Regions from separate parts of the Mesorhizobium sp. M7A.F.Ca.US.014.04.1.1 genome, predicted to be linked through region 3. Evidence: riboswitches for the same ligand, from Rfam matches in the RefSeq annotation. Region 3 holds a riboswitch; each other region holds the start of a gene.
The links. A riboswitch is a leader RNA that binds a small molecule or an ion and turns the genes downstream of it on or off. The one in region 3 is predicted to bind cobalamin.
Positions count from the first base shown of each region.

Region 1: it holds a riboswitch for cobalamin, as region 3 does, so the genes downstream of both, EOA22_RS17935 (aromatic ring-hydroxylating dioxygenase subunit alpha) here and bluB (5,6-dimethylbenzimidazole synthase) in region 3, are expected to answer to the same signal.
Region 2: it holds a riboswitch for cobalamin, as region 3 does, so the genes downstream of both, EOA22_RS22240 (CbtB domain-containing protein) here and bluB (5,6-dimethylbenzimidazole synthase) in region 3, are expected to answer to the same signal.

Region 1 covers NZ_RZRW01000259.1:5,252-7,513, reverse strand. The annotation lists gene EOA22_RS17945 (DUF680 domain-containing protein) at 1-53, opposite strand, end outside; gene EOA22_RS17940 (DUF680 domain-containing protein) at 133-330, opposite strand; cobalamin riboswitch at 842-1,044, shown strand; gene EOA22_RS17935 (aromatic ring-hydroxylating dioxygenase subunit alpha) at 1,159-2,262, shown strand, end outside.
Region 2 covers NZ_RZRW01000369.1:3,514-5,775, reverse strand. The annotation lists gene EOA22_RS22245 (CbtA family protein) at 1-701, opposite strand, end outside; gene EOA22_RS22240 (CbtB domain-containing protein) at 717-896, opposite strand; cobalamin riboswitch at 932-1,128, opposite strand; gene EOA22_RS22235 (MFS transporter) at 1,194-2,262, opposite strand, start outside.
Region 3 covers NZ_RZRW01000262.1:4,935-7,196, reverse strand. The annotation lists gene EOA22_RS18120 (exodeoxyribonuclease VII small subunit) at 1-54, opposite strand, end outside; gene EOA22_RS18115 (histone deacetylase family protein) at 58-984, opposite strand; cobalamin riboswitch at 1,106-1,286, shown strand; partial or broken gene bluB (5,6-dimethylbenzimidazole synthase) at 1,289-2,014, shown strand; gene EOA22_RS18105 (hypothetical protein) at 2,137-2,262, opposite strand, start outside.

The sequences.
Region 1 (2,262 bases), on a different contig from region 3:
GCGCTGCCGGTGATGGCCAGAACGGCGGCGGCAGCAATGAGGATCTTGTTCATCTTGAATACTCCTGAATGTCTGAATTTCGCCAGGGCGGCGGGCGAGCCCGCCGTCGACCGGGAAACTGGGAATCGGCTGTTAGTTGTTGCCGAAGAGGTTGCGGTCAGCACCCTGGGCAGGCGCCTGAGCAGCCGGTTCCGACTTCTTGGTCGAAGCGGTGTACGAGCTGTCGACAGCAGTGGCTGCCGCGGCGTTGGAACCGTAGTGGTCGCTACCAGCGAAGGCGCTGCCGGAAATGGCCAGAAGGGCTGCGGCAGTGAGAATGATCTTTTTCATTTTTGGTACTCCAGTATCGTCTTTTTTCCGTCCGTCTAGCGGCGTGTCTTGGAAATGAAATCGCGTCGTTCGGACAGCCCCGATGTGGGAGGGCAAGGTCGTCTTTTCCAATCACGAAGTTGTTCCGTGTGGACCATGAATCCACACCTTGAAATTGTGCCAACGGAATCTAGGGATGCATTTTTCTTCTTCATATCAGTGTGTTAGGTGTAGCCACCTGATGGATCACTGACTGTTTCAGAGGCCCAGCGTTCACACCGTCCTGCACGCACCGTCAACAGAAACGAACCGTTCGGTTCGATTTTAGGGCGAACTAATAGTCATTTTTCGAAACCATTAACCTTTTTTGACCCCCCGCGAAGGGTCGGATTCGGGAAGATCGCAGCCGGCAAATGGCCGCCCGGGAGGTGGGATCTCGGCCCGCGACGAGCTGCAGTAGCGTTTCGCATGCCGTGTCGCGCCGCATGGATACGATGTCGTTTTCATGCCGACGGCGCGCCCGCGATCGTGGTTAGATCATACCATCTCAGGTGCCGCTTCGTGACGACGAGGCGGAGAATTGGGAAGCCGGTCAGAATCCGGCGCTGCCCCCGCAACGGTGGTGGAGTTCAAGTCGCAACGGGAGACCACTGGGCAACCGCCTGGGAAGGTGTCGCGATGGTCCGCAAGGACAACTCCAGAGCCCGGAAACCAGCCCGAGATTTTTAGACTCGACTGATCGCGGTGGGCGGTCAAGAGGTGGATAGCGCATGTCCGGCACACAGCCGGCCTGCGCTTCAATCCTTCCTCCGTCACCACCAGTTCAGTCCTTAGGAACGAGGACAGGACATGGATATCCGCAACGACATGCTGAGGCTCCTGAAGGGGCGCCGGCAAGGCTTTTCGCTGGAGCAGCCCTTCTACACCGATCCGGACTACTTCAAGCTCGACATGGAGCTGATCTGGTATCGCGACTGGCTGTTCATCGGCCATGATTGCGAACTGCCGAAGCCGGGCAGCTACATCACCGTGCAGGTCGGCGATTATCCGGTCGTCCTTGTCCGCGACCAGCACGGCAAGATCAACGCCTTCCACAATTCCTGCCGCCATCGCGGCAGCCGCGTGTGCAACACGGAGAAGGGTACCGCGGCAAAGCTCGTCTGCCCGTATCATCAGTGGACCTACGAGCTGGACGGCCGCCTGCTGTTTGCCCGCCAGATGGCCGACGGTTTCGACAAGAGTGATTTCGGCCTGAAGCCGGTCGCCTGCGAGAGCGTCGGCGGCTACATCTTCATCTGCCTGGCCAAGGAACCGGCAGATTTCGCGCCGATGCGGGCGATGATCGAACCCTATCTTTTGCCGCACCGGCTGCGTGAAGCAAAGATCGCCTTCGAGAGCACGATCGTCGAGAAGGGCAACTGGAAGCTGGTCTGGGAAAACAACCGCGAGTGCTACCACTGCGCCGCCAATCATCCCGAGTTGTGCAAGACCTTCCCCGAGGCTCCAACCATAACCGGCGTCCATGGCGCCGACAGCGACCCTGAAATGGTCGCACACTGGGCCAGATGCGAGGCATCAGGCTTGCCGAGCAAATTCCGCATCGATCCGGCAGGGCAGTACCGCGCCACCCGCGCGCCGCTGCTGCGCGATGCCGTCAGCTACACCATGACGGGAAAACGGGCGGTCCAGAAGAACCTGTCCGACAGCGTTTCAACCGACCGCATCGGCTCCTTGCTGCTCTATCACTATCCGACGACCTGGAACCATATCCTCGGCGACCACGCCGTTACCTTCCGCGTGCTGCCGATCAGTGCCACGGAAACCGCAGTGACAACGAAATGGCTCGTCCACAAGGATGCGGTCGAAGGCGTCGACTACGACCTCGCTGAGCTCACCCATGTCTGGACCGAGACCAACGACCAGGACCGCCGCATCGTCGAGGAAAACGCCTTC
Region 2 (2,262 bases), on a different contig from region 3:
CCGAGCACCAGCCAGAACACCAGATTGGTCACGGTCACCGCCACCACGAACTGGTGATGCAGCCCTTCCGGAATCGCCGTCTCGTAACTGTCGGGCTGCGGTGCCCCGACAACATGCGGTGCGACGATCAAAAGGACGGCAAGGATCGCCAGCGGCAGCGACTTGCGGAACGCGATCAGGCCGAGACCGGCAGCGGTTGCCGCCACCGTTGCCCACCACCAGATCTGGCGCTGGGTGAGATCGGCGGCCGGCATGGCCGGCAGTTCCGGCGGCAGGCCGAGGCCCGGCGCCAGCGTGAACACGGCAAAGCCGGCCAAGCCCCAGAACACGCCCTGGCGCCAACCACCGATACCGCCGGCGAATTCGGAAACCGCGACCAGGATCAACCCGAAGCCGATGCCGGTGACGATGTTGGCAAGCACGCTGAAGGCGAAACGCTCGAAACCGTCTGCCGGCGCCCAGCCCTCGTCTTCCGCCGCAGCAGTCGCTTCGGCAGGGGCCGGAGCGGCTGTGCTCATGGCATTGCTATCCGTTGCTGCCGGAGCGGCATGGTCATGGTGATGCCCGCCGCCCGCCTGTTCGTAGACTTCCGCCTTCAGGATCAGCGGCACGGTCGCATAGGCCTGCATGCAGGCGAGAACGACGCCGGCCACGAGCCCTGCGATCGCCGCGATGAACACGACGTTGCGAAACAGGTTCATGATGTCAGCCCCTCGTCAGTGGCAGGGAAACGCCATCGAATGGCGATAGTCGTGAGCCGCATTGTGGACCGCATCGATATGCGAGAAGCCGACAAAGCCCATCACGAAAATGCCGAGCAGCGCGGCGAGCGCAAGCTGCATGAAGCGCGACTGCGAGGAGACGGAAGCGCCGAGGGAGACGGAAGCGGTAGTCATGTCTTGTCCTTTCGCCCTCCACCCGAGGGCATCGAAGTCAGTTTCCTGTCGCCGGCAGGTCTCCTGGCTCACGGATCAGCGTCCTTCCCCACCTTCCCGAAGAAAAATCTTCAGTGGCATATGGAGAGGACTACCGCACACAGTTGCGGGGGCAGCCACGGCATTGGGCGAAATCCGCCCTTACCGCATTCCCTCTTGGCTCCAAAATGGAACCGGCGACACCGGCGACTATAGGCAGAATCCTCGCGTCCGGCAAACCAAATTCCGCCGGCGACCGTTGCGAATGCGCCATGAAGGTCAAAGCGATTTCGGCAGATAGCGCCACGTCACGAAGCCGCAGACCGCCGCCAGCAGGCCGAGCGTGACGAACACCGAGCCCAGGCCGAAGAAGGCCAGCACCACCGAATAGACCAGCGGCGGCGTCAGCTCGGAAAAGTCGAGATAGGTGCGATAGACTGCCGCCATCTGCGATCTTTCATAGGAGCGCACCGAGCGCATGAAGGCGGTCGAGCCGAGCGCGTCGAGTGCAATGGTGAAGAAGGCGCCGCAGAGCAGGAAGGCGCCGGTGAGCAGCGGCACGGTTTCGCCGACGAAGCCCGCCGCCAGAAGCGCGACCGACATGGCGAAATAGGCAAATGTCATGGTCCTGCGGCCGCCAAAGCGCTTTCCCGCCTTGCCCCAGAAAATCGCCATGAACAAAAGCGCGTTGCCGGCCGAAACCAGCAGGCCGCCGGCCAGCTTGCCCTCACCCGTAATGACCATGAACAGCGGCCCATAGACGAAGAACGTCGTCCAGAAACAGGAGCGCCCAAACGCGATCAGCCAGGCCAGCCTGAGCCTGGGCTGGGCGATGAAGCGGCCGATATTGGCGAGCGGATTGGCTGGTCGCGTCTTGCCGGGACGGATCGACGGGTTGTCGCCGAGCCGGTAGGTCCAGAACAATGCCAGCAAGGCTAACGCGAACACGGCCACCGCGCCATGCGCGGCATAGACGCCGAAGCGCGTGTAGAGGAAGATGCCGAGCGTCGGCCCACCGGTCCAGGCCAGCATCGACCACGCCATGCGCAGCGATTCGGCCTGCATGAAGTCGGTCTTGCGGATGTGGTCCATGATGTAGAGGTTGAGCGTGATCGACAGCGCGCTGGCGCCCATCACCCGGCACAGCATGCCGGCCAGTTGCCCGGCAAGCGTGTCGGTGACGAAGAACAGCGAGCCAATGGCCAGCAGGCAGGCGCCCGCCGTGTAGACCCAGCGCCGGGCGAAACGGCGGATCAGCATCGGCATGAACAATGTCACCGACAGGCCGAGCATCGCCACGACGGTGTAGAGGATCGAGACGATCTGCTCGTTGTGCAGGATCTCGTAA
Region 3 (2,262 bases):
GAGTGCCTGCTCGAAGCTCATCGCCTTGACGTCTTCGTTGGTCTCACCAGCCATCGTTCATCCTTTCATCAGTCGCCCGACATGGGCGGCGACCGAAAATGCCAATCCCTGCAGATCGTAGCCGCCCTCGAGCAGGCTGACGAGCCGGTTGCCGCTGTGGCGTGCCGCGCGCTGCATCAGCTGGCCGGTCGCCCAATCGAAATCATCCTCGGTCAGATTGATCTCGGCCAGCGGATCGCGGTGGTGCGCGTCGAACCCGGCCGAAATGATGATCAGGTCGGGCGCGAAATTGTCGAGCGCGGGCAGGACGCGCGACAGGAAGGCATCGCGAAACACTTCGCTGCCGGTCTGCGGCGCCAGCGGTGCGTTGACGATGTTGCCGGCGCCCGTTTCGGTCTTCGCTCCGGTGCCGGGATAAAGCGGCATCTGGTGTGTCGAGCAATAGAGCACCGAGGGATCGTCCCAGAAAATATCCTGCGTGCCATTGCCGTGATGCACGTCCCAGTCGACGATGGCAACGCGCTCGACACCGTGTTTCTTCTGCGCATAACGCGCCGCGATCGCCGCCGTGTTGAACAGGCAGAAGCCCATGGCCGTGGTCTTTTCGGCATGATGGCCGGGCGGCCGGGCGGCGACGAAGACGTTGTCGGCGCGGCCCGAAAAGACATCATCGACGGCGGCGTTGGCGGCGCCGATCGCGGTGATCGCCGCTTGCCAGCTCTTCGGACTGGCAGTGGTGTCGGCATCGATGCGGGCAATCCCCTCGTCGGGAATGGCGGCGCGCACGCGGGCGACGAAATCGGCGGGATGCGCGTAGAGGATGGTGGCCTCGTCGCCTTCCGGCGCCTGGATACGATCGAGCCCGGCAAAGGCTTCCTCGTCGAGCACGCGCTCGATGGCACGCAGGCGGTCGGGCCGCTCGGGATGTCCGGGCGGCGTGAGATGCTCGAGGAAGATCGGATGCGTGTAGAGACGGGTGGTCATCGTCCTAATCTAGTGACCCGGATCGACAAAGGCCATGCACGGGCGGCCGATGACTGGGGAAAATCGCGCCTGCGTCCATTCGTGTCGCCGCAGGCATTGGCCTCGCCGGCGCTTCGGCGTAAAGTCCTTGGCACTGCCTGGTGCCCGCCGCAAGCGGGAGAATCGGGAACACGGTTGAATTCCGTGGCGTGCCCAACGCTGTGAGGGGGACCGCGCCGGTAAATGCCACTGTCGATGACGGGAAGGCACCGGACGCGGGTTGATCCCAAGCCAGAAGACCGGCCTGGCAGGCATCGTCATCCGCATGGTCGGGCGGGTGGCATCAGAGCGACGTGCGTCCATTTGGACGCACAAAGTACGCTCTGACCGTTTTGAATCTGCAATCGCAAGGGGACAAGCGATGCCGGAACATATGACCGCTGCCATTGACGATGGATTCGACCAGAATGCGCGCGATGCGGTCTATCGCGCCATGTTCACGCGGCGCGACGTGCGCAGCCATTTCCTGCCCACCGCGATCGATGACGACGTGCTGGCGCGGCTGCTGCTTGCCGCCCATCACGCGCCATCGGTCGGCTTCATGCAGCCATGGAATTTCATTGTCATTCGCGATGCCGGACGACGAGCGGAGGTGCGCGACCTGTTCCTGGCCGCGCGCGAGCAGGAACTGCCGGCGATCGAGGCGGAAAAACAGGCGCTGTACCGCAAGCTCAAGCTGGAAGGCATCTGCGAGAGCGCGCTCAACATCTGCATCACTTGCGACCGGCAGCGCTCGAAGGGTTCGCCGCTGGGACGCTGGCACAATCCGGAGATGGATCTCTACAGCACCGTCTGCGCGGTGCAGAATTTCTGGCTGGCCGCGCGTGCCGAGGGCGTTGGCGTCGGCTGGGTGAGCATCATCGAGGCTGAGGCGCTGAAGCGGCTGTTGGCCATTCCGGATCACGTAACGCCAATCGCCTATCTCTGCGTCGGCCGTGTTTCCGAGTTCGCTTCCAAACCGGACCTTGAAACGCATGGTTGGGGACGGCGGCTGCCGCTGCCGGAACTGATCATGAGCGAGACGTTTTCCGGGCAAGGCGAGACACAGCTCAAGTCCACCGTGGCGCGCCTCAACACCGTTTCTGCCTCACCAGACACCACCTGCCCGGCCGATCAGGGTGTGGCGCCGGCCGTACCCCAGCGCGAACCGCCGAAGGAGGCGAGCGCCTTGTCCTTGAGCTCCCTGAACTTCGACGACGCCTCGGCCAACCGGGCGTCCCAGGCCGGATCCGGCACCTG